DNA from 4 places in the Micromonospora yongxingensis genome. Region 1 is predicted to be linked to each of the others. Evidence: riboswitches for the same ligand, from Rfam matches in the RefSeq annotation. Region 1 holds a riboswitch; each other region holds the start of a gene.
The links. A riboswitch is a leader RNA that binds a small molecule or an ion and turns the genes downstream of it on or off. The one in region 1 is predicted to bind cyclic di-AMP.
Positions count from the first base shown of each region.

Region 2: it holds a riboswitch for cyclic di-AMP, as region 1 does, so the genes downstream of both, ACTWLT_RS28865 (C39 family peptidase) here and ACTWLT_RS16725 (coiled-coil domain-containing protein) in region 1, are expected to answer to the same signal.
Region 3: it holds a riboswitch for cyclic di-AMP, as region 1 does, so the genes downstream of both, ACTWLT_RS22015 (coiled-coil domain-containing protein) here and ACTWLT_RS16725 (coiled-coil domain-containing protein) in region 1, are expected to answer to the same signal.
Region 4: it holds a riboswitch for cyclic di-AMP, as region 1 does, so the genes downstream of both, ACTWLT_RS08575 (C40 family peptidase) here and ACTWLT_RS16725 (coiled-coil domain-containing protein) in region 1, are expected to answer to the same signal.

Region 1 covers NZ_JBQXEO010000012.1:99,198-106,623, forward strand. Annotated here, with positions in the region: gene ACTWLT_RS16705 (carbonic anhydrase) at 1-30, opposite strand, end outside; gene ACTWLT_RS16710 (alpha/beta fold hydrolase) at 179-1,123, shown strand; gene ACTWLT_RS16715 (HelD family protein) at 1,231-3,348, shown strand; gene ACTWLT_RS16720 (cation diffusion facilitator family transporter) at 3,455-4,372, shown strand; cyclic di-AMP (ydaO/yuaA leader) riboswitch at 4,514-4,645, shown strand; gene ACTWLT_RS16725 (coiled-coil domain-containing protein) at 4,702-5,718, shown strand; gene ACTWLT_RS16730 (hypothetical protein) at 5,838-6,356, shown strand; gene ACTWLT_RS16735 (SRPBCC family protein) at 6,437-6,904, opposite strand; gene ACTWLT_RS16740 (PfkB family carbohydrate kinase) at 7,077-7,426, shown strand, end outside.
Region 2 covers NZ_JBQXEO010000034.1:28,536-35,961, reverse strand. Annotated here, with positions in the region: gene ACTWLT_RS28885 (D-ribitol-5-phosphate cytidylyltransferase) at 1-1,147, shown strand, start outside; gene ACTWLT_RS28880 (CDP-glycerol glycerophosphotransferase family protein) at 1,190-2,860, shown strand; gene ACTWLT_RS28875 (alpha/beta fold hydrolase) at 2,865-3,611, opposite strand; gene ACTWLT_RS28870 (hypothetical protein) at 3,760-4,803, shown strand; gene ACTWLT_RS28865 (C39 family peptidase) at 4,874-5,728, opposite strand; cyclic di-AMP (ydaO/yuaA leader) riboswitch at 5,962-6,102, opposite strand; gene ACTWLT_RS28860 (hypothetical protein) at 6,390-7,157, opposite strand; gene ACTWLT_RS28855 (hypothetical protein) at 7,284-7,426, opposite strand, start outside.
Region 3 covers NZ_JBQXEO010000019.1:67,811-75,236, reverse strand. Annotated here, with positions in the region: gene ACTWLT_RS22040 (DUF8832 domain-containing protein) at 1-863, opposite strand, end outside; gene ACTWLT_RS22035 (heavy-metal-associated domain-containing protein) at 879-1,088, opposite strand; gene ACTWLT_RS22030 (metal-sensitive transcriptional regulator) at 1,243-1,539, shown strand; gene ACTWLT_RS22025 (copper-translocating P-type ATPase) at 1,546-3,642, opposite strand; gene ACTWLT_RS22020 (YibE/F family protein) at 3,954-5,330, shown strand; cyclic di-AMP (ydaO/yuaA leader) riboswitch at 5,497-5,628, shown strand; gene ACTWLT_RS22015 (coiled-coil domain-containing protein) at 5,632-6,651, shown strand; gene ACTWLT_RS22010 (carbonic anhydrase) at 6,707-7,423, opposite strand.
Region 4 covers NZ_JBQXEO010000004.1:267,205-274,630, reverse strand. Annotated here, with positions in the region: gene ACTWLT_RS08605 (VOC family protein) at 1-141, opposite strand, end outside; gene ACTWLT_RS08600 (dihydrofolate reductase family protein) at 212-856, shown strand; tRNA gene ACTWLT_RS08595 (tRNA-Gly) at 933-1,003, opposite strand; gene ACTWLT_RS08590 (zinc metalloprotease) at 1,231-2,214, shown strand; gene ACTWLT_RS08585 (pyridoxamine 5'-phosphate oxidase family protein) at 2,300-2,857, opposite strand; gene dcd (dCTP deaminase) at 2,957-3,535, shown strand; gene ACTWLT_RS08575 (C40 family peptidase) at 3,595-4,572, opposite strand; cyclic di-AMP (ydaO/yuaA leader) riboswitch at 4,648-4,783, opposite strand; gene ACTWLT_RS08570 (N-acetylmuramoyl-L-alanine amidase) at 5,018-7,036, shown strand; gene ACTWLT_RS08565 (C40 family peptidase) at 7,093-7,426, opposite strand, start outside.

The DNA.
Region 1 (7,426 bases):
CGGGCCGGGCGCTGCCCCCGACGACCCCATGCCGTCCAGCTTGGCCCGCCGTCGCCGGCCACGGGCGGGGTCGGGAATGTTCGCGCGGACGTGATTGGCGTGGTGTCATGGCGGGTAGCCCGTGTTACCGCCGGGTATCCCGGTGCTGGTGGTACGGGGCGGCCCTCGGGAGGTGGCGATGCCGGAGCGGTTCGAGGTCGGGCTGGCCGACGGCGTCCGGCTGCACGTCGAGGTGGCAGGGCCCGCGGATGCCCAGGTCACCGCCGTCCTGCTGCACGGCTGGACGCTGGACGGGCGCAGCTGGCACCGCCAGGTGGACGCACTCACCGGGCCGACCGGCGACGGGGTGCGGGTGGTCACCTACGACGCGCGCGGGCACGGACGGTCCAGCTGCATGGCGCTGCCCACGGCCACGCTGGCCCAGCTCGGCGACGACCTGGCCGCGGTGATCGACGCGGTGGCACCGACCGGGCGGGTCGTCCTGGTAGGGCACTCCATGGGCGGCATGACGATCATGGAGTACGCGCACCGCCACGCCGCCCACTTCGCGGCCCGCACCGCCGGGCTGGTCTTCGTCTCGACCACCGCCGAGGGGCACACGCACACGGTCTACGGGCTGTCGCCGCGGATCGCCCGGCTGATCAGGCTGGCCGAGACCACCGGCGCCGGTGTCCTGGCCCGCTGCGGCTCGTGGCGACCGCCCCGGGCGCTGCTGCGCGCGCTGCAACCGAGCATCCGGTGGATGCTCTTCGGCGACCGCTGCGAACCGGCCGACATCCGGCTGGTGACCTCGGCGGTGGCCCGCGCCTCGCTGCGCTCGATCGGCGGGTTCCGCGCGTCGATCGGCACCCAGCACCGGCTGGACACCCTCGCCGCGCTGGCGCACCTGCCGGCCGCCGCCCTGGTCGGCGACCGGGACCGGCTGACGCCCCCGCCGTGCGCCGAGTCGATCGCCGCGGCCCTGCCGGCCACCGAGTTGACCGTCTGCCCGGGCGCCGGGCACATGCTGATGATGGAACGCCCGGACGAGGTGAACGCCGCGCTGACCGGTGTCCTGGGCCGGGTGCTCGCCGAGCCGTCGCCGGACGCGGCGGGTGCGAGCGCCGTCGGAGCGGGTGCCTGACCACGTTCCCGCACCTCGGGCGCGGGGCGCCCGGTCGGGGGCCGTACCCTTCTGCGGTTGGCCCGCGCGGTTCGCGCCGCTTGCCGGCGACATCGAAGGAGCGTGCGTTGACCGACCAGACCGCCCTGGAGCAGGAGATCGCCGTCGAGCAACGGCACCTCGACCGGGTGTACGCCCGACTGGCCGAACTGCGGCGCTCGGCGGTTCGCGCCGAGCGGGACGGCTACCGGATGGCCCGGGTGGGCACGTTCGGCGCGCTGGTCGAACGCGACGCGATGGTCTTCCACGCCGCACAGCGGCGGCACACCCTCGACGCCGAGCACGAGGGGCTGGTCTTCGGCCGGCTGGACCTGCGGGACCGGCAGGTGCTGCACGTCGGGCGGCTCGGCATCCGCGACGAGGACGCCACCACCCTGGTCGTCGACTGGCGGGCGCCGGCGGCCGCCGCCTTCTACCAGGCCACGCCCGCCCAGCCGCTGGGCGTGGTGCGCCGTCGCACCATCCAGTCCCGCAACGAGCGCGTCACCCGCATCGAGGACGACCTGCTGGACCCGACCGCCGCCCCGGAGGGCATGACGGTGGTGGGCGACGGCGCGCTGCTGGCGACCCTGTCGCGGGCCACCGGCCGGGGCATGCGCGACATCGTGGCGACCATCCAGCGGGAGCAGGACGAGGCGATCCGTTCGCCCGGCTCCGGTGTGACGATCGTGGCCGGCGGCCCGGGCACCGGCAAGACCGCCGTGGCCCTGCACCGGGCCGCGTACCTGCTCTACTCCGACCGCAGCCGGTACGCCGGCGGCGGCATCCTGGTGGTTGGCCCGTCCTCGGTCTTCGTCGAGTACATCGCCTCGGTGCTGCCCTCGCTCGGTGAGGACACCGCGACCCTGCACTCGCTGGGCACCCTCTTCCCGGGGATGACCGCCACCCGCACCGACCCGCCCGAGGTGGCGTCGGTGAAGGGCTCGCTGCGGATGCGCCGGGTGCTGGAGCGGGCGGTCCGGGACGCGGTGCCGGGCGGTCCGGGCGAGTTGCGGCTGCTCTACCGGGGCGTGCTGCTGCGGTTGGACCGGGCCGAGCTGGACCGGATCCGGGACCGCGCGCTGCACCGGGGCGCCCGGCGCAACGAGGCACGCCGGGCCGGTTTCGACGGCGTCTTCGCCGCGCTCTGGGCCCAGGCCCGGCGGCTGAGCGTCGGTCGGCTGCCGGAGCAGCCGGCGTTCGAGGCGGAGATCGCCGAGCGGCCGGAGTTCCGGGAGTTCCTGAAGGCGTGGTGGCCGCGGCTGCACCCCCGGCACGTGCTCGACTGGCTGGCCCAGCCGGATCGGCTGCGCCGGTACGCCGGCGGGATCCTCTCCAGCGCGGAGGTCCGGCTGCTCAGCGCGGCGTACCAGAGCCTGGACACCGACGGGCTGACCATCGCCGACGTGGCGCTGCTGGACGAGCTGGACGCGCTGCTCGGCAAGCCGGTCCAGCCGGCCCGGGCACGGCGCGACCCGTTCCAGCTGGCGGGCGGGGTCCGCGAGTTGAGCACCTTCGCCGAGCGGCAGCGGGCCGCCCGGGAGTCGGCCCGGGAGCGTCCGGCGGACTACCGGGACTACGCGCACGTGGTGGTGGACGAGGCGCAGGACGTCTCGCCGATGCAGTGGCGCATGGTCGGCCGGCGCGGCCGGTTGGCGTCCTGGACGGTGGTGGGCGATCCGGCGCAGACCGCGTGGACCGGCGACCCGCGGGAGCTGGACCAGGCTCGGGACCAGGCGCTGGGCCGGCGCAAGCGGCACGATTTCACCCTGACCACCAACTACCGCAACTCGGCGGAGATCTTCGCGGTGGCCGCGGCGGAGATCCGCCGGCTCTACCCGGATCTGACGCTGCCGAGCGCCGTCCGCTCGACCGGGGTCGACCCGGTCGAGCTGGTGGTGCCCCCGACCGCGCTGGAGACGTCGGTGGTGGAGGCGGCCACCGGCCTGCTGGCCGAGGTCGAGGGCACGGTCGGGGTGATCACGCCGGTCCCCCGCCGCGACGAGGTCGCCGGCTGGCTCGGCGCGCTCGGCGCGCCGCGGCTGCAGGTGGTGACCAGCCTGGAGGCGAAGGGCATGGAGTACGACGGGGTGGTGCTGGTCGCCCCGAGCGAGATCCGGGCGGATCCGGGTGCCGGTGTACGGACGCTCTACGTGGCGCTCTCCCGGGCCACCCAGCGGCTCACCACCATCGACCCGACCGGCTGACCTGCGGCGGTGAGCCGCGCCGGGCGGTCGCCGGCACTACACTTGCATACATAGCGATGTGAGCATACATTTGACCAGGTCCCGGCGGACGGCGGAGGGTGGTTTCGTGGGCGCAGGTCATGACCACCACCACGGGTCGGTCGCCAATGCCGCGCACCAGCACCGGGGCCGACTCTGGACGGCGTTCGGGCTCCTCGCCACCCTGATGGTGGTCGAAGCGGTGGCCGCCTTCCACACCGGCTCGCTGGCCCTGCTCTCCGACGCCGGGCACATGTTCACCGACGTGCTCGGCATCGCCATGGCGCTCGCCGCCATCACCGCCACCCGGCGGGCCACCGGCGACCCGCAGCGCACGTTCGGGCTCTACCGGCTCGAGGTGCTCGCCGCGCTCGCCAACGCCGTCCTGCTCTCCGGCGTGGCGGTCTACGTCGTGATCGAGGCCATCGGCCGGTTCGGCGACCCGCACGAGGTGCTGGCCGGCCCGATGCTCGTGGTCGCCACGCTCGGCCTGCTCGCCAACCTGGCGGCGTTCACCCTGCTCCGCGCGGGCGCCCGGGAGAGCATCAACCTGCAGGGCGCCTACCTGGAGGTGCTCGGGGACCTGCTCGGCTCGCTCGGCGTGATCGGCGCGGCGCTGCTCATCCAGGTCACCGACTGGTGGTGGGCGGACCCTCTGGTCGCGGTCGCCATCGGCGTGTTCATCCTGCCGCGCACCTGGCGGCTGGGGCGGGCCGCGGTCCGCATTCTGGTGCAGGCCGCACCCGAACACCTCCAGGTGACCGCCGTGCACGACCGGCTGGCCGCCGTGCCCGGCGTGGTCGAGGTGCACGACCTGCACGTCTGGACGCTCACCTCCGGCATGGAGGTGGCCTCCGCACACCTGACCATGGCCCCCGGCGCGGACGTCGGCGCGGTGCTCACCGCGGCGCGTACCGCCCTGCACGAGGACTTCCGGATCGAGCACGCGACGTTGCAGACCGAGCCCGGCGCCGCTCCCGGGGCCTGCGGTTCGGTCAAGTGGTAATACCTTTCACCAGGTTTTTTCGTCTTCGTCCGAATTGTTGGTGACGACGCACGCACCGTCCGTCACATCGGCTGCACAGGTCCCAGAGGCACCGGTAGGCTCGGTCCCGGCCTCCACCCGGCGGCGCCCTAACGGCGCCGGTGGCGGTCGCCGCCTAATCGCCCGAGCGGGCGAACCGGGGAACCATGTTCCTGGGGTGCATCCGCGTCAGCGGTAGGGATCTTCCGTCCCGAACCCGTCAGCTAACCCGGTCGGCGGCTGACGGAAGGACATGCGTAGTGGCACCAGCACGACCACCCGCCGCCCGACTGGCGGCCCTGATCGTCGCGATGCTCGCTCTCGGCGTCGCACTGCCGGCCGGCGCCGCCTCGGCCGCTCCCCCGACCAACCTGCAGGCGGCCGCGGCCCCCGACGGCGACGAGGAAGGCGGCACCCCGGCACTCCGGGCGCAACTCGAGGCGGCCAGCAAGGGCTACCTGGACGCGAAGCGGGCCCTGGACACCTCCGTACAGCGCCAGCAGCAGCTCACCACCCAACTCAAGGCCACCGAGACCGAGCTGACCCAACGCAGCGGCAAGGTCGGCGAGATCGCCGGAGTGGCCTACCGCACCGGCCGGCTCGGCACGATGTCGGCGCTGCTCAACAGCAACACCCCGGAAGGCTTCATGGACCGGGCCGCCGCGCTCGACGCGGTCGCCGCCAACGAGGACCGGGTGCTGCGCGACCTGCTCGCCACCAAGGACCAGGCCAACCGCACCCGGATCGCGCTCGACGGCGAGATCCGCGAACAGCGCAAGCAGGTCACCGTGATGGCCAAGCGCAAGGAGCAGGCCGAACGGGCCCTGACGGTGGCGACCACCAAGCCCCGGACAACCGCCGACAGCGGCGGCTCCAACCGGGGCACCTCGGCCGCCAACGCCCAGGCCGCGCCGCGCAACTCCGACGGCTCCTGGCCATCGGAGTCGTGCAGCGTCAACGACCCCACCCCGGCCACCGGCTGCATCACCCCGCGCACCCTGCACGCGCTCAACCAGGCCAAGGCCGCCGGCTTCACCCGGTACGTCTCCTGCCACCGCTCCGGCGGCTCCGGCGAACACCCCAAGGGCCGTGCCTGCGACTTCGCGGCACAGAAGAGCGGCTTCGGCGGGGACGCCACCGGCGGCGACAAGACGTACGGCAACAACCTGGCCGCGTACTTCATCCGCAACGCCGACCGGCTCGCCGTGCTGTACGTGATCTGGTACCGGCAGATCTGGCTGCCCAGCAGCGGGTGGAAGTCGTACAGCGGAGCGGGTGGCGACCCGTCCAGCGACCACACCAACCACGTGCACCTGTCGGTGTACTGACCCGACCCGCCCGGTGCCCCCTGACACGGAGGCACCGGGCGGGGTACGTCAGCGGGCGTACCCCGGATGTCGCCGACGGTCGGACGACCACGGCCGGACCAGGCGGCAGCATCGCTCGTATGCGTCGACTCCCGCCACCCGCCCGCAAGGCGCTGCTCACCCTGCACCTGGTCACCTCGCTCGGCTGGCTCGGCGCCGACCTGGTGCTGCTCACCCTCGGCGTCGCGGCGCTGCGTGGCGCCGACCCGGCCGTCGTCTACCCGGTCGCCGCGCTGATCGGCACCGTGCTGTTCGCGCCGCTGAGCGTGCTGGTCTGGCTGGTCGGCGTGGCCAGCGCGCTGCTCACCCCGTGGGGCCTGCTGCGCTACCGCTGGGTGCTGACCAAGCTCGTCATCACCACGGTGATGGTCGGACTGGTGCTGTTCCTGCTCACCCCGAACCTGCGCCACGCCGGTGCCTTGGGCGTCGCCCTGCCCGCTCAGGACCGCGCCGACCTGGTGATCGCACCGGCGGTGTCCACCAGCCTGATGGTCATCGCGACGGTGCTCTCGACGTACAAACCGTGGGGGCGACGAGCGGCCGGCCGGCCCACCGTCGCCGGCGCGGCCAGCCATGATCGCGCCGCAACCAGGATGTAGTGACCTCGGAGCCGCAGCAGGCCACTACATCCAGGGTGGAGGGACCCTGGCAGGGGCGCGGCGCGGACGCGCGGAGTTGGTCAGGTGGGTGGTGGGGGGACGTCGGGGCGGTCCAGGACCGCGCCGAGTCGGGTGGCCAGGGCCAGGTGGGCCGCGCGGGCCTGGCGGAACGCGTACCGGAACAGCGGGGCGGGCGCGGTCAGGGTGATCTCGACATCGATGCGGACCAGGCCGTCCGGCTCGGCGCGCAGCCGGGTGTGGTTGCGCACGGTGGTGGCCGGCCACTGGCGGGCCACCATGACGATCTCGTCTTCCTCGCTGATCAGCACGTCCGCCTGGTACGTGGTCCGGAAGCGCACCGGCCCCGCCGCCAGCCGGTCGCTGATCGCGTAGCTGGCCTGGGCGCCGGGCCGGGGAGGCAGCCGGCGGACCCGGATGATCAGTGGATGCAGCTCGCCCTGCCGGGTCAGGTCACTGAGCAGCGCCGCCGCGTCGGCGGTCGAGCAGCGGGCCTGAACGGTGTAGCTGAAGGTATCGCTCCTGAGCACACCGTCTCCCGCCGTCGATGGTCGCCCGATCGTCCCGTACGCCGGTCGGGCTGGCAACGCCCGGACGGACACGCACTGTTGTCCCGCCCTTCGCACACCGTTCGCACTACGGTCGGCTAATGGGAAATCACCGGCTGTGACGGAAGGGTGGATGCATGAAAGGCTACGACCGGTGAGCGGGCACGTGATGGTCTTCGCGCCCACGCCGCAGCTGACGGTGACCGTCGACCAGCCGAGCGACCAGCCCGAGCTGCACCTGCACCCGGGTGGGCAGGGCGTCTGGCAGGCCCGCATGGTGCTGTCGCTCGGGGTCGACGTGGTGCTCTGCGCCGCGCTCGGCGGCGAGATCGGCCAGGTGCTGGAGCCGCTGCTGGTCAGCGAGGGCGTGGAGCTCAAGGTGGTGGTCCGCGACTCGGGCAGCGGCGGGTACGTGCACGACCGTCGGGACGGGTCCCGGCAGGAGATCGTCGACGTGCCCGGGCAGCCCCTGAGCCGGCACGAGCTCGACGAGCTGTACAACCT
Region 2 (7,426 bases), on a different contig from region 1:
CCACGACGCGGTGCGTCCGCTGCTCAGCGGCCGGATCGTCCGCGAGTGCGTGAACGCCCTCTGGACCTACGACGCCGTGGACGTGGCCATCCCGTCCGCGGACACGATCATCCAAGTGGACGACAACGACTGCATCACCGACATCCCGGTGCGCTCCCGGCTGCGTCGCGGGCAGACCCCGCAGGCGTTCCGCTCCCCCACCATCCGCGAGGCGTACCGGATCGCCGAGGGTGACCCGAACTTCGCCGCCACCGACGACTGCGGTGTGGTGCTGCGCTACCTGCCCGGCACGCCCATCAAGGTGATCGACGGCTCGGACGAGAACATCAAGGTCACCCACCCGGTCGACGTGCACCTGGCGGACAAGCTCTTCCAGCTCGCCGCGGCGCAGGCGCCCCGGCTGACCGACCACCGCAGCTACACCGAGGAGCTGACCGGCCGCACCATCGTGGTGTTCGGCGGCAGCTACGGCATCGGCCACGAGCTGAGCGAGCTGGCCCAGCGCTACGGCGCCCAGGTCTTCCCCTTCAGCCGCTCCACCACCGGCACGCACGTCGAGCGGGCCGAGGACGTCGAGGCCGCGCTGAAGACCGCCTTCGAGGCCACCGGCCGGATCGACCACGTGGTGGTCACCGCCGGGGTCCTGGAGAAGGGCGCCCTGGCCGAGATGGACGAGGCGACCATGGACCGCGTGCTCCAGGTCAACTTCGTCGGCCCGGTCACCATCGCCCGGCAGTCGCTGCCGTACCTCCAGCAGACCAAGGGTCAGCTGCTGCTCTACACGTCCAGCTCCTACACCCGGGGCCGGGCCCGCTACGCGCTCTACTCGGCCACCAAGGCCGCCCTGGTCAACCTCACCCAGGCACTCGCCGACGAGTGGGCCGAGTTCGGCGTACGCGTCAACTGCATCAACCCGGAGCGGACGGCGACCCCGATGCGGACCCGCGCCTTCGGCGAGGAGCCCGAGCACACCCTGCTCGCCGCCGAGGCCGTCGCCCAGTCGTCGCTGGACGTGCTGATCTCCGAGCTGACCGGCCAGGTGATCGACGTACGTCGGGCGCCCGGTGACACCGCCGCGCCGGCCGTGCCGGCCCAACCCGCGCCGGGTCGGGTCGAGGCGCCGGCCGCCGCGGCGTCCGCGAGCTGACGCTGACGGCGGCGGAACACCGACGGCGGCGAACGGAGCGACATGCGCGGTGACCTGGTCCGAAAGCTGGCCGCCCGGTGCCTGAGCACCGGCCTGGCGGTGCTGGCCTTCGTCGTGGTGGCGCTGACCGGCGCCACCGGCTGGGGGCTGGCGCTGGCCGTCGGCGCGCTGGCCGCGGCGGCCGCTGAACGGCGGATCCGGCCCGGCGCGGACCTCGTCGCCGAGACGGCGCTGATCGCCGCCGCGGTCCTGGTCGGATACTCCCGACGGCTGGACGACGGGCTCGACCCGGCGCTCGTCGCCACGGCGCTGGTCCTGCTGGGGCTGGTGCTGCTGGTGGGGCCGCTGCGCACCGCCGGCAACCTGGAGATCCGGGCGGTCAACCTGCCGGTGCGCGCCTGGACCCCGGTGATCGCCGACCAGCTCGGCACCGCCCTGCTCGGGTTGCTCGCCGCGGTGTCCCTGGCCGCCGCGCTGGCCCTGCCCGCAGCGGTGGCGCTGGTCGCCAGCCTGGTGGTGGGCGCCGGAGCCGGGGCGATCGCACTGGACCTGGCCCGGCGACGGTTCCGGCCGACCGCCGGTGGCGGGGCGGTGGCCCGCGCGCTGCGCCGGCACCAGCCGGAGTTCCTGCTCTACTTCTCCGCCCCGCCGGGCTCCGAGTACCAGGTGACCATGTGGCTGCCGTACCTGGAGCGGATCGGCCGGCCGTTCATGGTCGTGCTGCGCGAGCCGGAGTTCCTGGCGCCGATCGGGGCCGCCACCAACGCCCCGGTGGTCTACTGCCCCACCCTGCGGACGCTCGACGAGGCTCTGGTGCCGAGCCTGCGGGCGGCGTTCTACGTCAACCACGGGGCGAAGAACAGCCACTGCATCCGGTTCACCCAGCTCACCCACGTCCAGTTGCACCACGGTGACAGCGACAAGGCGCCGAGCGCCAACCCGGTGTCCGGGATCTTCGACCGGATCTTCGTGGCCGGTCCGGCCGCCATCGACCGGTACGCCCGTGCCGGGGTGCGGATCCCGGCGGAGAAGTTCGTGGTGGTGGGCCGCCCGCAGGTCGAGTCGATCGAGGTACGCCCGGAGCCGGTGCGCGGGCTGGCACACCCGACCGTGCTGTACACCCCGACGTGGACCGGGCACCACGCCGACGCCGACTACTGCTCACTGCCCGTGGCGGAGAACCTGCTGCGGCGGCTGCTGGAGCGCGGCGCCACGGTGATCCTGCGCGCCCACCCGTACACCGCGCAGAACCCGGCCTCGGCCCGGCAACTGGGCCGGCTGACCGAGCTGCTGGCCGCCGACCGTGCCCGCACGGGGCGGCAGCACGTGATGGGCGCGGCGGCCCGGGAGCTGAGCCTGACCGAGTGTGTGAACGCCTCGGACGCGCTCGTCTCCGACGTGTCCGGGGTGATCTCCGACTACCTCTACTCCGGCAAGCCCTACGCGGTCACCGACATGGGCGACGGGGGCGACCGGTTCGTGGACCGCTTCCCGCTGGCCGGGTCGGGCTACGTGCTGCGCCGCGACATGTCGAATGTGGACGAGGTGCTGACCGCACTGCTGGACACCGACCCGCTGGCCGAGGCGCGCTGGGCGACCCGCCGCCGCTACCTGGGTGACTTCCCGGCCGAGTCGTACGCTGACGCGTTCCTGACCGCCGCCCGGCAGGAGTTGGCGCCGGCGAGGCCGCTGGCCACGTCGACCCCGGTGTAGCGGCTCAGCGGTACGCGTCCAGCAGCGCCAGCACCGCCGCCGGGTCCTCCACGTGCGCGTTGTGCCCCAGCCCCGGCAGCGTGGCGACCGGTACGCCGAACTCCTTGAGCTGGGCGTCGGTGACCATCGGGTCGTGCTCGCCTCGGGCCAGCACCACCGGCACGTCCGTCGCGGCCAGCAGAGCGGCGAGGTCCGGCTCGCCGACGGCGAACGCGCCCGGGTCCATCGCCAGCCGCCACCGGCCGTCGACCTGGCGCAGCCCGGCGTCGACCACCGGGTGGTCGGGCGGAAGCAGGCCGGAGAGCCCGGAGACCCGCAGGTAGCGGCGGGCCGCCTCGGTGCGGCTGGGGAACCAGGCGACCGGGCGGGCGGCGAGTTCGGCGGCGCGGGTCAGTTCCTCGGGTGACCAGACGGCCTTGATGCCCAGCCCGACCATGGCGGCCACCCGCGTGCCGGCGGCGCGGGCGGCCAGCGCCAGGCCGACCACCCCGCCCAGCGAGTGCCCGAGCACGACGACCCGGTCGTCGGCGGCCAGGCCGTGGGCGATCCGCTCGGCGAACCCGTCGAAGGAGTACGACGGCAGCGGCGCCGACCAACCGTGACCGGCGAGGTCCGGTGCCAGCCACCGCCCCGGCCAGTGCTGCTCCAGCAGCGGCGCCCAGGGCAGCCAGACGTCGCCGGTCGCCCCCATCCCGTGCAGAAGCAACAGGATCGGTCCGCGACCTGCCCGGCCCTCTGGTTCATCCACCACGGCCGCAGTCTCGCACGGTTCGACCGCTGGTACGAGAGCTGTCGCCGGCGACGCGCGCGGGGACACCGTGCCGGGAAGATCCACTGTAGAGTCCGGCGCCTGGACGGGCTCGGCCACCGTCGGGCCCATCGCGAGAGGAGAGCCGACCGTGCGTACGAAGCATCGATCAGCACTGGCGGCGGCCCTGGTGGCCGTCGCGCTCGCCACCGTGCCCGGCACCCCCGCTCTCGGCACCGCACCAGCCAGCCCTGCCCGAGGCGCCGACACGGCGGTGGCCGCCGACCGGGTCCTGCGGGTCTACAACAACAACATCGAGAACCTGGTGGTCAACAACTCCGACGGGACGTGCAGCCGGATCTCCGGGCCGGACCACCTGACCTCGATCCTGGTCGACGACGCCGGCCGCACCGGCACCACCGGTGTGGTGGCGCCCGACATTCTCATCGTGCAACAGGTACGCGGCACCGGCCAGGCCGAGGCGTACGCCGATCAACTGTCGGCCAAGTTCGGCTACCCGGCGGGCACGTACGGTGCGATCGTCGCCTGGAGTGACCCGGAGCCGTGGGGCAGCACGCACAGGTGCAGCTCGCAGGCGCTCGGTGACCTCAAGAAGAAGCAGACCAACGGGATCATCTGGAACACCAGGACGCTCGGCCTCGCCGCCGGTGACATCTCGAAGTACTGGAGCGCGGGCTGGCTCAAGCCCGGCACGGCCTACGACAACGGCGCCGGGTGCACGCTCTACAAGCCGCCGAACAGCGACCCGGACAGCACCGACTACTACAAGTGGAAGCGGACCAGCGCCATCGCGGCCCGGTTCACCATCAGGGCCACCGGCACCAGCGTGTTCGCCGCGACGATGCACCTACCCCAGGAGAACCGGCAGAACGCGTGCGCCGGCGACGGCGACCGGGGCATCGCCAACAGCGGCATCCACCTCGGTGCGGACGCGACCAGCCTGCTGAACGCCTCCACGATCCGCATCGTGGGCATCGACGCGAACCGCACGGGCATCGCGTCGGGCACGCTGAGCGGGTACGGCATGACCGGCTACGGGTCGAAGGCCACCAGCGGCTCCAGCAAGATCGATTATCTCTTCGTGAAGGGCAGCGTGCAGCCGTCCGTAGTCGACCACACGGTCAGCGGGACGAAGTCCAACCACCTCGCGCTGTACGGCTTCGTCAGCTACTGATCGCACCGACGCGGACGCCGCGGGCGCCGGCCCCTCGTGGGGGACGGCGCCCGCGGCGGCTGCGCCCGGGTCAGGCGGAGTAACCCCGAGTGGCGATCCAGTTCGCCAGGTCGATCGTGGTGATCCAGTACGCCGGGTCGGCGGCGTTCGCCGAGTCGGCGATCCGCACGGTCCGGCCGTTGTCCTTGTAACCCACGACGGCGATGTAGTGGCCACCGCCGTAGGAGTGCCAGCCGCCGTTGGTGTCGGTGGCGTCGCCGACGACGTTGGCCACCACGCCGCGACCGGCGCTGATGGCCGCGACCACGTCGGCCTGGAGCTGGTCCATCTGCGCCGGGCTGGGCGTGCCGGCGAACATGCGGGTCCGGTACGGGGAGCCCTTCACCTCGGCGTTGAGCACCCGGGTGGTGTCCAGGGCGGAGTTGGTGCCCATCTCGGTGGTGCCCAGCTCGGCGCCCAGCTCGTCCTGCGTGCGGTCGATGCCGGTGGCGCTGAGGGCGTTGCGGGTGGCCGCCGGGCCACAGTTGTAGTACGTGTTCTGCGCCTGGTAGTCGTAGTCGAGCACCTTGGTCGCGGGCGGCTTCGGCGGCTGCGGCTTACGGGTCAGGTCCGGGTTGCCGCTGGCCTTGGCGGCGGGCGACGCGGCGCTGGTGGCCGGCACGGGAGCGGTGGTGGTCGGCGCGGAACTGGCCGAGGGGGACGCGTCGCGCGCGTCGCCACGGGAGGCAGCGGTGTCGCTGCGCATCTCGGCGACCGTGGTCGCGGTGTGCTGGGTGGCCGGGGCGTCGTCGGTGCCGGCGAGCAGGGCGCCACCGGTGGTGGCGATCGCGAGGGCCGCGGCGGAGGCGGCGACGATCTGGTACGGGCGCTCGCTGGTGAGGCGGCGGAGCTGACGCTGCAGGGTGTGCTTCACGGGGTCCTCCACGGATCAGGGGGAGAGCGGCACACCGGGGCCGGACCGGTATCCGGGCAGGCGCCAACGCGCGGACCGTGGTCCGCGGATGATGAACCGCTCAGGGGATGGCCCGGCGTGGCCGGGCGGAAGAGGCGGTGACCCGGGGGGTCAGCTCACCGTCACAAGACGGATGGGCGGGGGCACCGCGGCGCCGTGGAGGCGGGGGAACAACCGAGGGGTGGAGAGTTGCTGCACGAGGATGGAACTCCTTCCGACACCGCCTACCGGGTTAGCTGACGGATTCGGGCGGGAAGATCGCCCTACCGCGGCCGTGGCTCGCGGATTCACCCCGGACTTGCTGGTGGGTCCCCGGTTCGTTGATCACGATTAAGCGGGTCGGCGCGGCGTCGCCTCTTGCGAACGGTTACCGCACCGGACGGGACGACACTACTGGTCGTGTTCCCACCCTGCCAAGCCAGGTTCACCTGCGTAAACCTGAAATGGCGCAGCAATTTCTGCGCGTATTGCCACTGACGCGACTCGATGGGACAACCGGTTACGGAGGCGCCTGCGGGCGGGAACCGGACAGGCCGGTGACAACGGCGCCGGATTCGCGGGAACAATCGCGCCGATCGCGCCGTGCGCCCGGTTCCGAGCGGGTGTGACCGGGCTCACGTCCCTAATCGACGACTCAGCCGACCCGGGCCGGACGCCACCGCGTCACGGCCGCCGGACGCAGCGCCGCGGTCATCGTGCGACGTGCCGGTAGCGTGTTCGGGCGCAGCCGGGCCGCCGCCGCGTACGCCTCCTCGGCGAGCGCCCGGGCCGAGGCCGCGGCCAGTTCCGCGTCCCGCCACGCCGACCGTTCCCGCCCGGCCGCGGCCCGGTAGTCGGCCAGCCGCGCGTCCCGGACCGCCCGGCTCAGCAGCGCCTCCTGCTCGACGGGGTGCCGGCGGGGATCCCAGCCGTTGCGGTGCGCGAAGACGTCACCGAGCTGCCGCATGGACAGGTCACCGCGCCAGTGCGCCTCCATCGCCGCACGATGCAGATAGCGCTCCCGGGCGGCGTACTCGGCGGGGGTGCGCGGCGTACGCGGGGTGGGCAGCGCGCCGGCCCCGTCGAACCGGCGGGCGGCGGTGTCCGCCTCGTCGTACCTGGCCCAGGCCTGCTCCACCTCTTCCTGAGCGGTCAGCCAGTCGGTGCGCCGCCGGCGGGCGGTCTGCGCAGCCCCGGCAGCGGCGACGGCGACCTCCTCGGCGTACCGGCGCAGGTCGGCGGCCTCGGCCTCGGCCACCTCCCGGGCGCTTGGCGCCGGCGCCGGGTCCACCGCCGGCTGGTCCCGCTCCGGGCGGGCGACGAGCACGGCGAGCACGGTGAGAGCGAGCAGGAACAGGGCTGACCAGATGGCGGCGGCCTGCGGCACCTCGGTCAGGAAATGGTGGAAGACGACGGTCTCCATGGTCGGCACCTCGCGGAGAGAGTGATGCGATGAGGATCCGCACGGGCCACCGGCGGCGGGCCACGGGTCGGCGGGGTGCGGAGCGGATGAGTCGACAGGTGCGGCGGCGGGACGCGTCCCGGTGGCTCAGCGTGCGGGTGGGGCCCGGGGCGCCCGGCTGGCCGGGCCGGCAGAGCGGGGCAGCCGGCCGGCGCCGGCCGCGCGCACCGGCGCCGCGTCGACGGCGGCGGCCTGTTCGGCGAGGGGCGTTGCCTGCCCGTCGGTCGACC
Region 3 (7,426 bases), on a different contig from region 1:
GTGAACTCGGCGGTGTGCACCGCTCCGCCGTGCCGGAAGTCGAGATAGAGCCGGTAGCTGCCGGCCGAGGGCACCTCGGCGAGGAAGGTGACGGCCGGACCGGGGCGGGTGCGTCCGTCGCCGGGTGTCCCGTCCGGGTGCACGTGCAGGTACGCGAGGTCGCCCCGGCGCAGCGCCACCAGGTGCCCGTACGCGCCCAGGTAGGGCTCCAGGTCGGTGACCGGCTGCCCGTCGCGGCTGATGGTCAGGGTGAGCGGTGAGGTGCGGCCGGGCTGCGGCGTGCCGGTCAGGGTGACCGTGTAGCCGTCGACGGTGGTGCTGCTCGCCGGGGCGGGCAGCGGTCGCTCGGTCAGTGCTCCGGGAACGGTCACGTCCACCCCGAGGGTCAGCGGCTCAGCCCCGGTCGGGGTGAAGTCGGCGAACGCCCGCCACTGCCCGGGGCCGGCCAGCGGGCTGGCGACCCGCCAGGTGCCGTCCGGGGCGAGGTCGGGGTGCACGTGCCGGAAACCGGAGAGGTCCCGCCGGGCGACGATGAGGTGCATCCGCTTGTCGTGCGCCACGTCGTAGCGGGTCACCGGGCGGCCGTCCGGCCCGCCGATCCGGAAGGCGAACTCGCCGGCCGGCGCGGTGAGCGGTTCGAGGGTGTAGCCCCGGTCGGAGACGAGCAGGCCACCGGGGATCCGGTCGACCGACTCGTCGTGCTCCCCGGGGTCGCTCGCGCCCGGCTCGTGGGCGGCTCCGCCGTCGTGCCGGCTCTCGGCGACCGGGGCGGCGGGACCGGCCACCTGGCCGATCCCGTACGCCGCGCCGAAGACCGCCGCGAGGCCGAGGGCGAACCCGCTGAGTCTGGTCACCGTGTTCATGCCGGCCTCCCGCGATCAGGCGTCGACGAGGTCGTAGCCGGCCTCGTCGACGGCGGCCCGGACGCTGTCCACGTCCAGTGGCTGGTCGCTGGTGACGGTGACCCGGCCGCTGGCCAGGTCGACCTGGACGTCGCTGACCCCGGCGATGGCGCCCACCTCGGCGCTGACCGCGCTGACGCAGTGCCCACAGGTCATGCCCCGCACCTGGTACGTCGTGTTGACCATCGGACTGATCTCCCCTCTGCCACCTCCGAGCCTATACCCCCGGGGGGTAACTCGGAGACGAACCTCTGCCCATGTCACTTACCGGTACCCGGTGGGGGTATCCCGGCAGAGACGACCGTACCATACCCCCCAGGGGTACGCTATCCTGGTTCTCATGACCGCACCCACCCCGATCCGCGGGTACACCGCCAGCAAGGACCAGCTGCTCACGCGGCTCCGCCGTGTCGAGGGGCAGGTCCGGGGCATCGAGAAGATGGTCGACGACGACCGCTACTGCATCGACGTGCTCACCCAGATCTCCGCGATCCAGGCCGCACTCGACAAGGTGGCGTTGGGCCTGCTCGACGGGCACGCCCGGCACTGCATGCACGAGGGAGCGGCCGAGGGCCGGGCCGACGAGATGGCCACTGAGATGATGGCGGCGGTCGGCCGGCTGATGAAGCGCGGCTGAGGGCTCTCAGTCGCGCCCCGGGTCGAGGCGCACCCGGCGCAGCAACTGGGCGTTGAGCGCCACCACGATGGTCGACGCGGACATCAGCACGGCCGCCAGCGCCGGGCTCAACGCCACCCCGGCCCAGGCGAACACCCCGGCGGCCAGCGGCAGGGCCACCACGTTGTAGCCCGCCGCCCAGGCCAGGTTCTGCCGCATCTTGCCGTACGACGCCCGCGACAGCCGGACCACGGCGGCGACCCCGCGCGGATCCGACGACGCCAGCACCACCCCGGCGGACTCGATCGCCACATCGGTGCCCGCCCCGATCGCGACACCCACGTCGGCGCGGGCCAACGCCGGCGCGTCGTTCACCCCGTCGCCGACCATCGCCACCGACAGCCCGCGCCGCTGCAGTTCGGTTACCCGGTCGTCCTTCTCCGCCGGCAGCACCTCGGCGAAGACCTCGTCGACGCCCGCACGGAAGCCGAGGTCGGCGGCGACCGACTCCGCCACCGAGCGGGCGTCCCCGGTGATCATGGCGATGGTCCGGACGCCCTCGGCGCGCAGCTCGACGATCGCCTGGCGAGCCTCCGGACGCACCTCGTCGGTCAGCGCGAACGCGGCGAGCACCGCATCCGGCAGCCGCACCAGGTGCAGCACGGCGGCACCCCGCGCCGACCACGGCCCGGTCGCCGCGTCCAACCCGGCCGGCAGCGGCAGGTCCAACTCCCGTAGCAGCGCCGGCCCGCCCACCGCGTACTCCCTACCGTCGACGGTGGCCCGCACACCCCGGCCCGGCATCGACCGGAACCCGGCGGCCCGGGCCGGGCCGGCGTCCCCGGCCGCCGTCACGATCGCCCGTGCCAGGGGATGCTCGCTGTCGGACTCCACGCCGGCCGCGATCCGCAGCACCTCGTCCCGCTCGACGCCGGGCACCGTCGCCACGTCGGTGACCACGTGCTCGCCCCGGGTCAGGGTGCCGGTCTTGTCGAAGAGCACGGCGGCCACGGTCCGCATCCGCTCCAGCGCCAGCCGGTCCTTGACCAGGATCCCGGACCGCGCGGCCAGCGCGGTGGAGAGCGCCACGACCAGCGGGATGGCCAGGCCCAGCGCGTGCGGGCAGGCGATCACCAGGACGGTCACCGCACGGACCACGGCCTCGTCCGGCTCGCCCAGCGCGGTCCAGACCAGCACGGTCAGCACCGCGGTGCCCGTGGCCAGGTAGAACAGCGCGGCGGCGAACCGGTCGGCCAGCAACTGCGCCCGCCCGCCGGAGCGCTGCGCCTGCGCGACCATCCGCTGGATGCCGGCGAGCGCGGTCTGCTCACCGAGCGCCTCGACGCGGACCCGGACCGCCGAGTCGGTGACCACGGTGCCGGCCACCACCCGGTCCCCGGCCGATCGGGCGACCGGACGCGACTCCCCAGTGATCATCGACTCGTCCAGCTCGGCGCTGCCGTCGACGATCCGACCGTCGGCCGGCACCCGGCCCCCCGGCCGGACCAGCACCACATCGCCGACCCTCAGTCCGGTCACCGGTACGGCCTCGACCCGCCCCTCCGCCGTCACCCGCTCCGCCTCGTCCGGCAGCAGCGCGGCGAGCGCCGCAAGCGCACCGCGGGCCTGCCCGATGGCCTTCATCTCCTGCCAGTGCCCGAGCAGCATGATGGTGACCAGCGCGGCCAGCTCCCACCAGAAGTCCAGGTCGAAGGCACCCAGGCTGGTGGCCAGCGACGCGGCGTAGGCGACGGATATCGCCATCGCGACCAGCAGCATCATCCCCGGCGCGCGGTCCCGCACCTCGCGGACAGCACCGACCAGGAACGGCCAACCGCCCCACCAGAACACCACCGATCCGAGTACCGGCCCGACCCAGGAGCGCCCCGGAGCGTCCAGCCGGAGGCCGATCCGGTCCAGCACCAGGTGGCTCGTCAGCACCACCGGCACGGTGAGCACCAGGCAGACCCAGAACCGACGGCGGAACATCGCCGGGTCGTGCCCGGCGTGCTTGTCGTGCCCGGCGTGCCCGTCGTGCTCCGCGTCCGCCTTCGGGCCGGCGGAGTCGGTGTGCTGCCGGTGGCCGCCGTGGCGGTCGGGGTCGGGCGGTGACGGAGCGGACATGACTCCAACATGCCGGTCCGGTCACCGCCGCGCGGGCGGTTCGACCGCGCGACACTCCGCCACGACCTGCGTCCACGGGTCGGGCTGGTTAGCATCTCCCACGATGGCCCTCCGGACCTCGCCGCGCAGTCGGGCATCGGTGTCGCCGAGACATGGCGTCGCCGCCAACCGGCCGAGCCCGGCACTCACCGTCGGTGATCAGGCCGTCGCGCTCCAGCGATCCGTCGTGTCCGTCGCCGCGTTCCCGCGGCGACGGTGAACCGACCGGCCCGCCGGCACGTACCCCGCACCGGATCGTTGGGAGTCACACATTGGGTTCCGACCACAGCCGTTCGGCTCCGTCCGCCCCGCCCCGGGTGCGACGGATCCTCATCGCGACGGTGGTACCGCTCTTCGTCGCCACCGTGCTCGCCGCGGTGGTGCTCTGGCCACGCGACGGGTCACCGCAGACCTCCGCCGGCACCGACGTGCCGCGCTACCACGGCACCGTCACCCGCGTGGTGACCGAGCCGTGCCCGCCGGCGGCACCGGGCCCGGAGGGCACCCCGGATGTCGGGGACGGGCCGTGCGGCACGGTCGATATCCGGGTGGCCGACGGGCCGGCCGCCGGCCAGCAGGTCCAGACCCCGGTGCCGGACGGACCGGGCGCACCGCGCGTCGAGGTCGGCGACGAGATCGTCCTGGTCGAGCTGACCGATCCCACCGATCCGACCGCCAGCAGTTGGAACATCGCCGAGCACCAGCGCGGCACGTCACTGATCTGGCTGGCGGTGGTGTTCGCCGCCGCGATCGTCGCGTTCGGCAGGTGGCGGGGCCTGGCCGCGCTGGGCGGGCTGGCCGCCAGCTTCGCCATCCTGCTCACCTTCGTGCTGCCGGGGATCGGCGCCGGCCGATCACCCCTGCTGGTGGCGGTGGTCGGTGCCGCCCTGATCATGTTCGTGGTGCTCTACCTGACGCACGGGGTCACCGCGCAGACCTCGGTCGCGGTGCTCGGCACCCTGGGCAGCCTGGTGCTGACCGGCGTGCTCGCCACCATCGCCACCGCCGCCACCCACCTCACCGGCTTCGGCAGCGAGGACGCCACCACCCTGTCGATGTTCCAGGCCAACGTCGATCTGCACGGCCTGCTGCTCGCCGGGATCATCATCGGCTCGCTCGGGGTGCTCGACGACGTGACGGTCACCCAGGCGGCCACCGTCACCGAGCTGGCGAACGCCAACCCGGGGCTGACCCGGTTGCAGCTCTACCGGGCGGCCACCCGGGTGGGCCGGGCGCACATCGCCTCCACCGTCAACACCATCGTGCTGGCGTACGCGGGCGCCTCGCTGCCGCTGCTGCTCCTGCTGACCGCCGACACGCGGCCGATCGAACAGATCCTCACCAGCGAGTTCCTCGCACAGGAGATCGTCCGCAGCGCGGTCGCCACGCTCGGCCTGATCGCCGCCGTACCGCTGACCACCGGCCTGGCCGCCGTGGTGACCGCGGCCGGCGCGGCCGGTAACACCCCGGTCGCCGACCCGCCCGCCGGACGACCCAGGCCCGATCGCGCGGAGGCACTGGCGGCACTCAGCTCCCCCCGCACGGGTCGACAGGACCCGACCGGACCGGATCCGGCGGGGGCCACACCCCCATCCACCGCCACCGACCGGTGGCCCGAGCCCGACAGGAGCACGGATACGGCATGGTGACACTCCTCAGCGTGACGAGGTGGGGCATCCGCCCTGAGAACCGCGTCACTGGTCACTCAACGCCATGGCGAAATGACGCTTTTAGTCGGCATCAGGACGTAGCTCAGCCGGTCGCCTCTCGGGTAACCTCGCTGCCGGTCACCGCCGAAGGCGCGACGCAGCGCCTGCGGTGCCACCGCCCAATCGCCAGCCGGCGAGCCGGGGACCCAGGTATGTGGGGTGAATCCGCGTCAGCGGTAGGGGCCACTTCCGCCCCGAACCCGTCAGCTAACCCGGTCGGCGGTCGACGGAAGGGAATACTGTGACGGCACCCCTACGCCGCTGGTTGACGCCCGTGGTGGCCGTGATCGCCGCACTGACCGTGCTCGCCGGCCCCCTCCCGGCCCACGCCGCCCCGACGACGCCCACCCCGTCCGGGCACGAGGAGGACGGCGAGCCCAAGCTGCTCAACGACGTCATCGAGAAGGCCAACCGCGACTACTCAGCCGCCAAGTCCAAACTGGACAAGTCCAAGAAGCGGCAGCTGGAGCTGGCGCTGGAGGTCGACAAGGCCAATGCCGAGCTGGAGGCGCTGGCCCCCCAGGTCGGGCAGATCGCCTCCCAGTCGTACCGGACCGGCCGGATCGGCGCCATCGCGATGTTGCTGGAGAGCGACGCCCCGGACTCGTTCGTCCAGCGCGCGGCGGTGCTCGACGAGATGAACATGGTCAACGAGAAGAAGCTCTCCGAGGTCAACGCGGTGAAGTCGCGCGCCGAGCAGGCCAAGCTGGCCCTCGACGCGGAGGTCCGCGAGCAGCAGAAGCAGACGGCCCTCATGGCGAAGGAGAAGCGCGACGCCGACAAGGCGCTCGCCCTGGTCGGTGGGAAGGGTTTCACCGGCGGGCTGGTGTCGGCGACCTCGCCGGTCGCCCGGCTCGGCCCGGGCCGGACCGCCGACGGTGACTGGAAGTCCGAGTCGTGCAGCGAGAACGACCCCACCACCTCCGGCTGCGTCACGCCGCGCACGCTGCACGCGTACAAGGAGGTCAAGCGGGCCGGCTTCAACCGGTTCGTCGGCTGCTACCGCTCCGGCGGGCCGTGGGAGCACCCGAAGGGTCGCGCCTGCGACTGGTCGTTGCAGAAGAGCGGCTTCAGCCCCTGGCACAACGAGGACACCCGGACGTACGGCAACAACGTGGCCGCGTTCCTCATCCGCAACGCCGACCGACTCGGCATCTACTACGTGATCTGGAACCGGCAGATCTGGTTCCCGGCGACCGGCTGGAAGTCGTACAGCGGGCCGTCGAACCACACCGACCACGTACACATGTCGATGCTCTGACCCGCGTGCAGAACGTCGAAGGGCCGTCCCGCGTCGCGGGGCGGCCCTCGTCGCGTCAGGCGGCGGCCGGACCGGGTGCGGTCGGCACGTCGAGCGGCGTGGTGCCGGCCGGCACCGCGGTCACCGGGCGCACCGCTCCGGCGGCGAGCCGGTACGACATCCCCACGACCGCGCACCGGCCCCGCACCACCTCGTCCGCCAGCACGGGCGACTGGGCCAGCAGCGTCTCGACGGTCTGTGCGATGTGGACGTCGACGATGCCGTCGATGTCGTCGATCCCGTCGGCGGCGGCGCGGCGAAGACTGGGCAGCACGGCGTCGACCACGGCACCCAGGTGCCCCTGGGGCGACGTGCCGGTGGTGACCGCTTCCCGGGCCGCCTGGACCGCACCGCACGAGTCGTGGCCGAGCACCACCACCAGCGGGGTGCCGAGCACGGTCACGGCGTACTCCACGCTGCCCAGGACCTCGGGGCCGGCCGTGTGCCCGGCCGTGCGGACCACGAAGAGGTCGCCCAGACCCCGGTCGAAGATGATCTCGGCGGCCAACCGGGAGTCGGAGCAGCCTACGATCACCGCGAACGGGTGCTGTCCGTCGGCGACCGCAGCGCGGTGCCCGGCGTCCTGGTTGGGGTGGCGCGGGGCACCGCTGACGAAGCGCCGGTTACCGGCGGTCAGCTCGGCGTACGCCCGGGCCGGCTCGCTGATCGCCGGCGCCCGGCCGGTGGTCCGCTGCGGCCCCGGCTGTCCGCCGGGTGTACCGGTACGATCCATCCC
Region 4 (7,426 bases), on a different contig from region 1:
GCCCAGCCGGAGCGCGACGAACTCCGGGTCGCCCTCGTCCGGAAACCGGTAGGTCTGCTCGAAGCCGACGACGTCCCGGTAGAACGCGATCAGCCGGGGCAGGTCGGGCGTCGTCACGATCGGAAAAGCTTCGGTGAACACGGGATCACCTCCAAAACGGACACTAGCCCTTCCCCGTACCGATCTGCTGAACAGTTACCGAGGAGGATCGATGCCGCAGTTGTTGAGGGTGCAGTGCTTCAACGTGTCGCGTGACGGGTTCGGCACAGGTGAGGGGCAGAGCTTGGAACGGCCCTTCGGCCACGCGGACCCCGCACCCCTGTTCTCCTGGCGCGCCGCCACCGCCAGCTTCCACTACCGAACCGAACCCGGCGGCACTCGCGGGCTGGACGACTACATGACCCGCGACTACGACTGCAACATCGGCGCGGAGATCATGGGTCGCAACAAGTTCGGCCCCCACCGTGGCCCCTGGGAGAACCACGAGTGGCAGGGGTGGTGGGGGGACAACCCACCCTTCCACACGCCGGTCTTCGTGCTCACCCACCACGAACGCCCGTCGTTCACCCTGGCTGACACCACTTTCCATTTCCTCAACGCGGACCCGGTCGAGGCGCTGGCACGCGCGAGGCGGGCCGCCGGCGACCGGGACGTACGCCTTGGTGGTGGAGTCGCCACCATCCGCGAGTTCATCGAGGCCGACCTGGTCGACACGATGCACATCGCCGTCGCGCCCGTCGACCTCGGTCGCGGTGAGCGGCTGTGGGAGAGCCACACCGATCTTCTCGACCGCTTCCACCTCGACTCCGTGCCAAGCCCCAGCGGAGTCACCCACCTCCTGTTCTGGAGACGGTGACGGCCGTCGCTGCTGACCGCAGCAACGTCGAAGGCCCTGGCTAGGACTTGCGTCCTGACCAGGGCCTCGACCTCGGAGCGGGTGACGGGAATCGAACCCGCACTGTCAGCTTGGGAAGCTGATGTTCTGCCATTGAACTACACCCGCAGGCGGCACCACTGTACCTGAGTCACCCAGCCGGTGCACCAAGGTACCCCTGCGCGCCAGACCCACCCCGCCGCGCCGCCGTCGGCATACCGCAGCTTGCAGAAAGAAGTTTCCGGACGGCAACATATGGCCGTTCTCAAATGCGTCGATGAGTTGTAACGTCTGCCACACGTTCTCAGCCCGGCGTGACACACCCCCTGCCACGCCGCCAGAAAGAAGGTGGGCCAATGGGGCTCCGTCCCAACCTGCTGACCCGGCGTGCCGCCGGTGTCGCGTCGACGACCCTCGCGCTGCTGCTCAGCACCGCTGCGGTGGGCGTCGTTCCGGCTGCTTCGGCCTTCTCCGCGGCGCCCGGTGGCGCCTGTGTGGAGCCGGCCGACAGCCACGCCAACGCCCGGGTGAAGCCCGGCGCCGCGGCCAAGCACGAGCCGAACGAGCTGACCGCGAAGCAGGTCCGCGAGCGGGACGCCGACCTGGCCGCGGCGCTGCGTGAGCGCGCGAACTTCCGGACCGGGGCCGGTGCCTCGGTGCTGGCCACCGTCACCATCCCGGTCGTGGTGCACGTGATCCAGCGGGACAGCACCCGGGCCGGCGGCAACATCCCCGACTCGCTGATCACCGCCCAGATCAACGTGCTGAACCAGGCCTACGCCGGCGCCACCGGCGGCGCGGTCACCGCATTCGACTTCCGGCTCGACAAGATCAACCGGGTGACGAACCCGTCCTGGTACCCGATCGTCGAGGGCTCGACGGCGGAGCGGTCGATGAAGTCCTCGCTGCGAGTCGGCGGCAAGAACACGCTCAACATCTACCTGGGCGAGCTGAGTGACGACCTGCTGGGCTGGGCGACCTTCCCGCAGCGGAAGCTGAGCAGCATGGACGGGGTGGTCGTGCTGAGCGAGTCGCTGCCGGGTGGCACGGCGACCAACTACAACCAGGGCGACACCGGCACCCACGAGGTGGGCCACTGGCTGAACCTCTACCACACCTTCCAGGGTGGCTGCGGTGGCTCGGGTGACAGCGTCAGCGACACCCCGGCCGAGGCGTCGCCGGCGTACGAGTGCCCGACCGGGCGGAACACCTGCTCGGCGACCGGGCTGGACCCGATCACCAACTTCATGGACTACACCTACGACTCGTGCATGTACCAGTTCACTCCCGGTCAGGCGAGCCGCATGCTGACCGCGTGGAACGCGTACCGCGCGGCGTAGCTCTCCCGCGTACCACCGGTGCCGGCTCCGTCACGACGGAGCCGGCACCGGTGTCTTCCCCCAGGACCGGGTCTGTGGGCCGCGGTCAGGCGGCCGAACGCTGGACGTCACGGCTGCGACGGGCCGGGCGGGTCTGCGGTACGGCGGCCGGCTTGGCCGCCACGGCCGGGGGGTGCGGGTCGAGCCAGACCTGAACGGCAGGCCCGCCCGGCGCGTCACCGGGCAAAACTGCGGCGTGCTGCTCGCGGCGGGTCAGCATCGCCACGTCGACGGTGAACTCGAACAGCTGCCAGTCGACCTGCGGAGCCGCCCGGGAACTCTGCGCCAGCCGAGCCACCCGGGCCGGATCGGTCACCGGCCAGGCGCGCCCCGCCACGTACGCCTCGTCGTCGCTCTCCTCCGGTGGGAAGGAGTGCAGCGCGTAACGGCCGTCCCGTTCGAGGTCACGGCGCTTCGGCGAGTCGATGACGAAGCAGAACAGCCCCTCGTCGGTGATGACCGGGGAGACGGGATGAACCCGGGGCCCGCCGTCGGCGCGGACCGTTGCCAGGTAGCCGAAGCCTGGCCCGTACTGCTGGAGGAGAACGCGGATCCCGTCGGCGAGGCGGGGCTCGTCGGCGGCGAATTCGGACCAGGAAGCCATGCCGACATTCTATCGAACAAATGTACGACTAGCGACCTCGACGCGCTGGTCACCGGCACCGGATCCGGGCGTTCTCGGCAACGCCGCTATGGTGGTCGAATGCTGCTCTCCGACCGCGACCTGGTCTCCGAGATCAAGGCCGGCACGCTGGGCCTGGAGCCGTTCGAGCCCACCCTGGTCCAACCGTCCAGCATCGACGTACGACTCGACCGGCTGTTCCGGGTCTTCAACAACCATCTCTACACGCACATCGACCCGGCGATGCAGCAGGACGACCTGACCTCGGTGGTCGAGGTGCCCGACGGTGAGCCCTTCGTGCTGCACCCGGGGGAGTTCGTGCTCGCCTCCACGCTCGAGGTGATCTCGCTCGGCGACCAGCTCGCCGGCCGGCTGGAGGGCAAGTCGAGCCTGGGCCGACTCGGCCTGCTCACCCACTCCACCGCCGGGTTCATCGACCCGGGATTCTCCGGTCACGTGACGCTGGAGCTGTCCAACGTGGCGAATCTGCCGATCACCCTCTGGCCGGGCATGAAGATCGGGCAGCTCTGCATCTTCCGGCTCTCCTCGCCGGCCGAGCACCCGTACGGCTCGGTGGTCTACGGCTCCCGGTACCAGGGCCAGCGGGGGCCCACTCCGAGCCGCGCCTGGCAGCACTGGCGCACCTGGCCGACGCGCTGACCCGGTAACGACGAGGGCCCGCCGCGACGAATCGCGACGGGCCCTCCGGTCATCCGGGATCAGCCCGGGCGGCCGTAGCTGTGGATCGGGCCGTCGTCGACCTTCTTCATCTTGATGGGTTGGCCGGCCTGCGAGGCGTGCACGACCCAGCCGTTGCCCACGTACATGCCGACGTGGTGGATGTCGCTGTAGTAGAAGACCAGGTCACCGGCGCGCAGGTCGGCCCTGCTGACGTCCTTGGTCACCCGGCTCTGCTGGGCGGCGTTGTGCGGCAGCGAAACCCCGGCCTTGGCCCAGGCGGCCAGCATCAGGCCGGAGCAGTCGTACGAGTTCGGGCCCTCGGCGCCCCACACGTAGGGCTTGCCGATCTGCGCGCAGGCGAACTTGACGGCCACGCCGGCACCGCCGCCCGGGTAGCTGGCCGGGCAGGGCGCCGGACGCAGCGGGCCGCCACCACCGTTGCCGTACACCTTGAGGCGCAGCTTCTGCAGCCGGTCGATCTCCTCGTTGATCTGCTTCTTCTTGGCCGCCAGCTGGGCTTCGGTCCGGGTCAGCTGGGTCACCATCTCGTCCAGCGGCGCCTTCTGCCGGGCCAGCTCGTCGCGCAGGTCGGCGACCTGCGCGACGTCCTCCTGCTGGTTGTGCGCGAACCGGTCGAGCATCTCGAGCTGCCCGACCACCTCGCTCGGCGACCGGCTGCCCAACACGGCGTTGACGGTGGAGACGGCCTCACCCTTGTAGGCGCGGACGGCGAGCGCGCTGACCTTGTCCATCGCCGCGTCGACCTGGCGTTCCAGCGGGGCGATCCGGGCGGCGAGCGCGTCGGCCTGCCTGCGCTTGGCGGCCAGGTCGGTGCGGGTGGCGTTGTGCCGTTCGATGATCGGTTCGAGTTTGTTCCAGTCGGCGTCGATCTGGCGCTCGATCTCGGCGACGGACGGGTCCGCGTGGGCCGCGGTCGCGCTGCCGGTCAGGACGACGGCGACGCCGACCAGTGCGGCGAGGGCGGTGGTGAAGCGGGACCAGCGTGGGCGCGGCACGATCGACGTCAGGCCGGCTGACGCCGACCGTTCGGACGACGGCCGCGGGGCATGGTGAGCCACCGGGTTCCGTACTCCTTCTTCCTGACCGCCTACCGGGTTAGCTGACGGGTTCGGGCGGGAAGTTGGCGCCCTACCGCAGTGGTTGCGGATTCACCCCGGAAAACCTGGGTCCCCGGTTCGCTCGGAAGCGACTCGGCGGTGTCGGTCCGTTACCGCCCGGGCTGGGTGGACCTGCTGTCGGGCCGACGAATGACCAGAGTAGAGACGGCTGTTACCGATCCGCAACCCGCGCGGCCGTGACACTCCGTACCGATCCGACGGGATCACCCACCGTGGCCGGAGATTTGTTTCCTATCGCGCCGATATTCGGAAAGATATTGACGCGGACTCCCGGACGGCGCGAAGGTGACCTCACGTGTACTCGCTATATCTAGGGGGTTCGATGCACCATCCAACCCTGTCGACCGGCCGGCGCGCGCTGCTCGCCGCCACCGTGGTCGCCGCCCTGACCGCCGTACCACTACCCGGGCCGGCCACCGCCGCGCCCACCGCCGACCGCCAGCAGCAGTACGCCGCCGCAGCCGCCGAGTACGGCGTTCCGGAAAGCATCCTGCTCGGCGTCTCGTATCTGGAGTCCCGGTGGGACACCCATCCCGGCACCCCCAGCACCAGTGGCGGCTACGGGCCGCTGCACCTGACCGACGCCGCCCACGTCACCACGCTGCCCGCCGGTGGCCACGTCGACGAGGGCGAGGACCCGCGCGGCGACGAGTCCCGGCCGCTGACCGTCACCGCGCCCACGGTGACGGGATCGCGGCAGGCCCCGCCCGCGGCGGCGGCGCTGCAGACCCTCCAGGCAGCGGCGAGCCTCGTCGGAGTCGGCACGGAGACGCTCCGCTCCGATCCGGCCGCCAACATCCGCGGCGGGGCCGCGCTGCTCTCCTCGTACCAGAGGGATCTCGGCGGCCCGGTCGGCGCGGTGAGTGACCCCGGGGCCTGGTACGGCGCGGTGGCCCGGTACTCCGGCGCCGACACCGAGGACGCCGCGGCGGCCTTCGCCGACGAGGTGTACGACCAGATCCGCGTCGGCGCGAGCCGGCGGACCGACGACGGCCACCAGGTCACCCTGACCGCCCAGGCGGTCAACCCGGACGCCAGCGCGCTGCACCGGCTCGGGCTGCGGCGGACGGAACGGCCCGACGGGCTGGAGTGCCCGGTCCGCCTCGCCTGCGAGTGGATTCCCGCCCCGTACGAGAAGTACGGGCCGGGTGCCGGCGACTACGGCAACCACGACCTGGGCAACCGCCCGGCACAGCAGAAGATCGAGTACATCGTCATCCACGACACCGAGGGCTACTTCGCGCCCAGCGTCGACCTGGTCAAGCAGGCGGACTACCTGGGCTGGCACTACACGCTGCGCTCGGTCGACGGCTACGTGGCCCAGCACGTCAAGACCAAGGACGTCGGCTGGCAGGCCGGCAACTGGTACGTCAACGCCAAGTCCGTCGGCATCGAGCACGAGGGCTTCGCCGGCCAGGGCACCTGGTACACCGAGGCGATGTACCGCACCTCGGCCAAGCTGGTGCGGCACCTGGCGACGAAGCTCAACATCCCGCTGGACCGCCAGCACATCATCGGCCACGACAACGTGCCCGGCACCATCGCGGGGAACGTCCGCGGCATGCACTGGGACCCGGGCCCCTACTGGGACTGGTCGCACTACTTCGACCTGATGAAGGCGCCGTTCCGGACCATCGGCACGGCCCGCACCGGCCTGGTCACCATCGACCCGGACTTCGCCACCAACCGGCCCGCCTTCCACGGCTGCAACCAGCAGCCGCCGGGCGTACCGACTCCGGTGCCGCCGGCCGCGCCGTGCCCGTCGCGCGGTTCGTCGGCGGTGATCCTGCACAGCGCGCCGAATCACGACGCACCACTGGTCAACGACATCGCCCTGCGCCCGGACGGCTCACCGGACACGATGTACGTCTCCGACCACGGCGCACGCGCCTCGGCCGGCCAGACGTACGCCGTGGCGGAGGTCCGCGGCGACTGGACGGCGATCTGGTACCTCGGCCAGAAGGCCTGGTTCCACAACCCCACCTCGGCGCGGACCGCGAAGTGGGCCACGGGCTTCGTGGTGACGCCCAAGCCGGGCAAAGCCACCATCCCGGTCTACGGGCGGGCCTACCCGGAGCAGGCCGCCTATCCGGCCGGCGTGCCCTACCAGGCCATCTCGCCGTTGCAGTACACGTTCGCTGCCGGGCAGCGGTACGCGGTGGGCGGGATCCTGCCGAGCGAGTACTACCGCGCGACCACCTTTGACGGGTCGTCGCCTGGCGACTGGACGGTCGTCCGCGGTGACCTGCGCTACGTGCAGGTCCAGTTCGGTCACCGGATCATGTACGTCAACCTGGACGACGTGCTGCTGCTGCCGTCGCCGCTGGGCGCACCCGGCTGAACGGAAACGACGGCCCCCGGTCGGTGACCGGGGGCCGTCGTCGTGCGTGCGGTGGGTCAGGGTCTGCGGAACCCGGCGACCGGCATGTTGTTGATGCTGGCCACCTGCACCGGTTTACCGGCGCGTGGCGCGTGCACCATCTGGTCGTTGCCCAGATACAGGCCGACATGGTGCAGGTCGCTGAAGAAGAAGACCAGGTCACCGGGACGGGCGTCGGCCCGCGAGATGGCCTTGCCCTCGTGCCACTGGTCACCGGTGTGGTGGGTCAGGTTGATCCCGGCGGCCTTGTAGGCGTACTGGGTCAGGCCCGAGCAGTCGAACGAGTTCGGGCCGGTGGCGCCCCAGACGTACGGCTTGCCGATCTTTCCGCAGGCCGTCCGGATCGCGGTG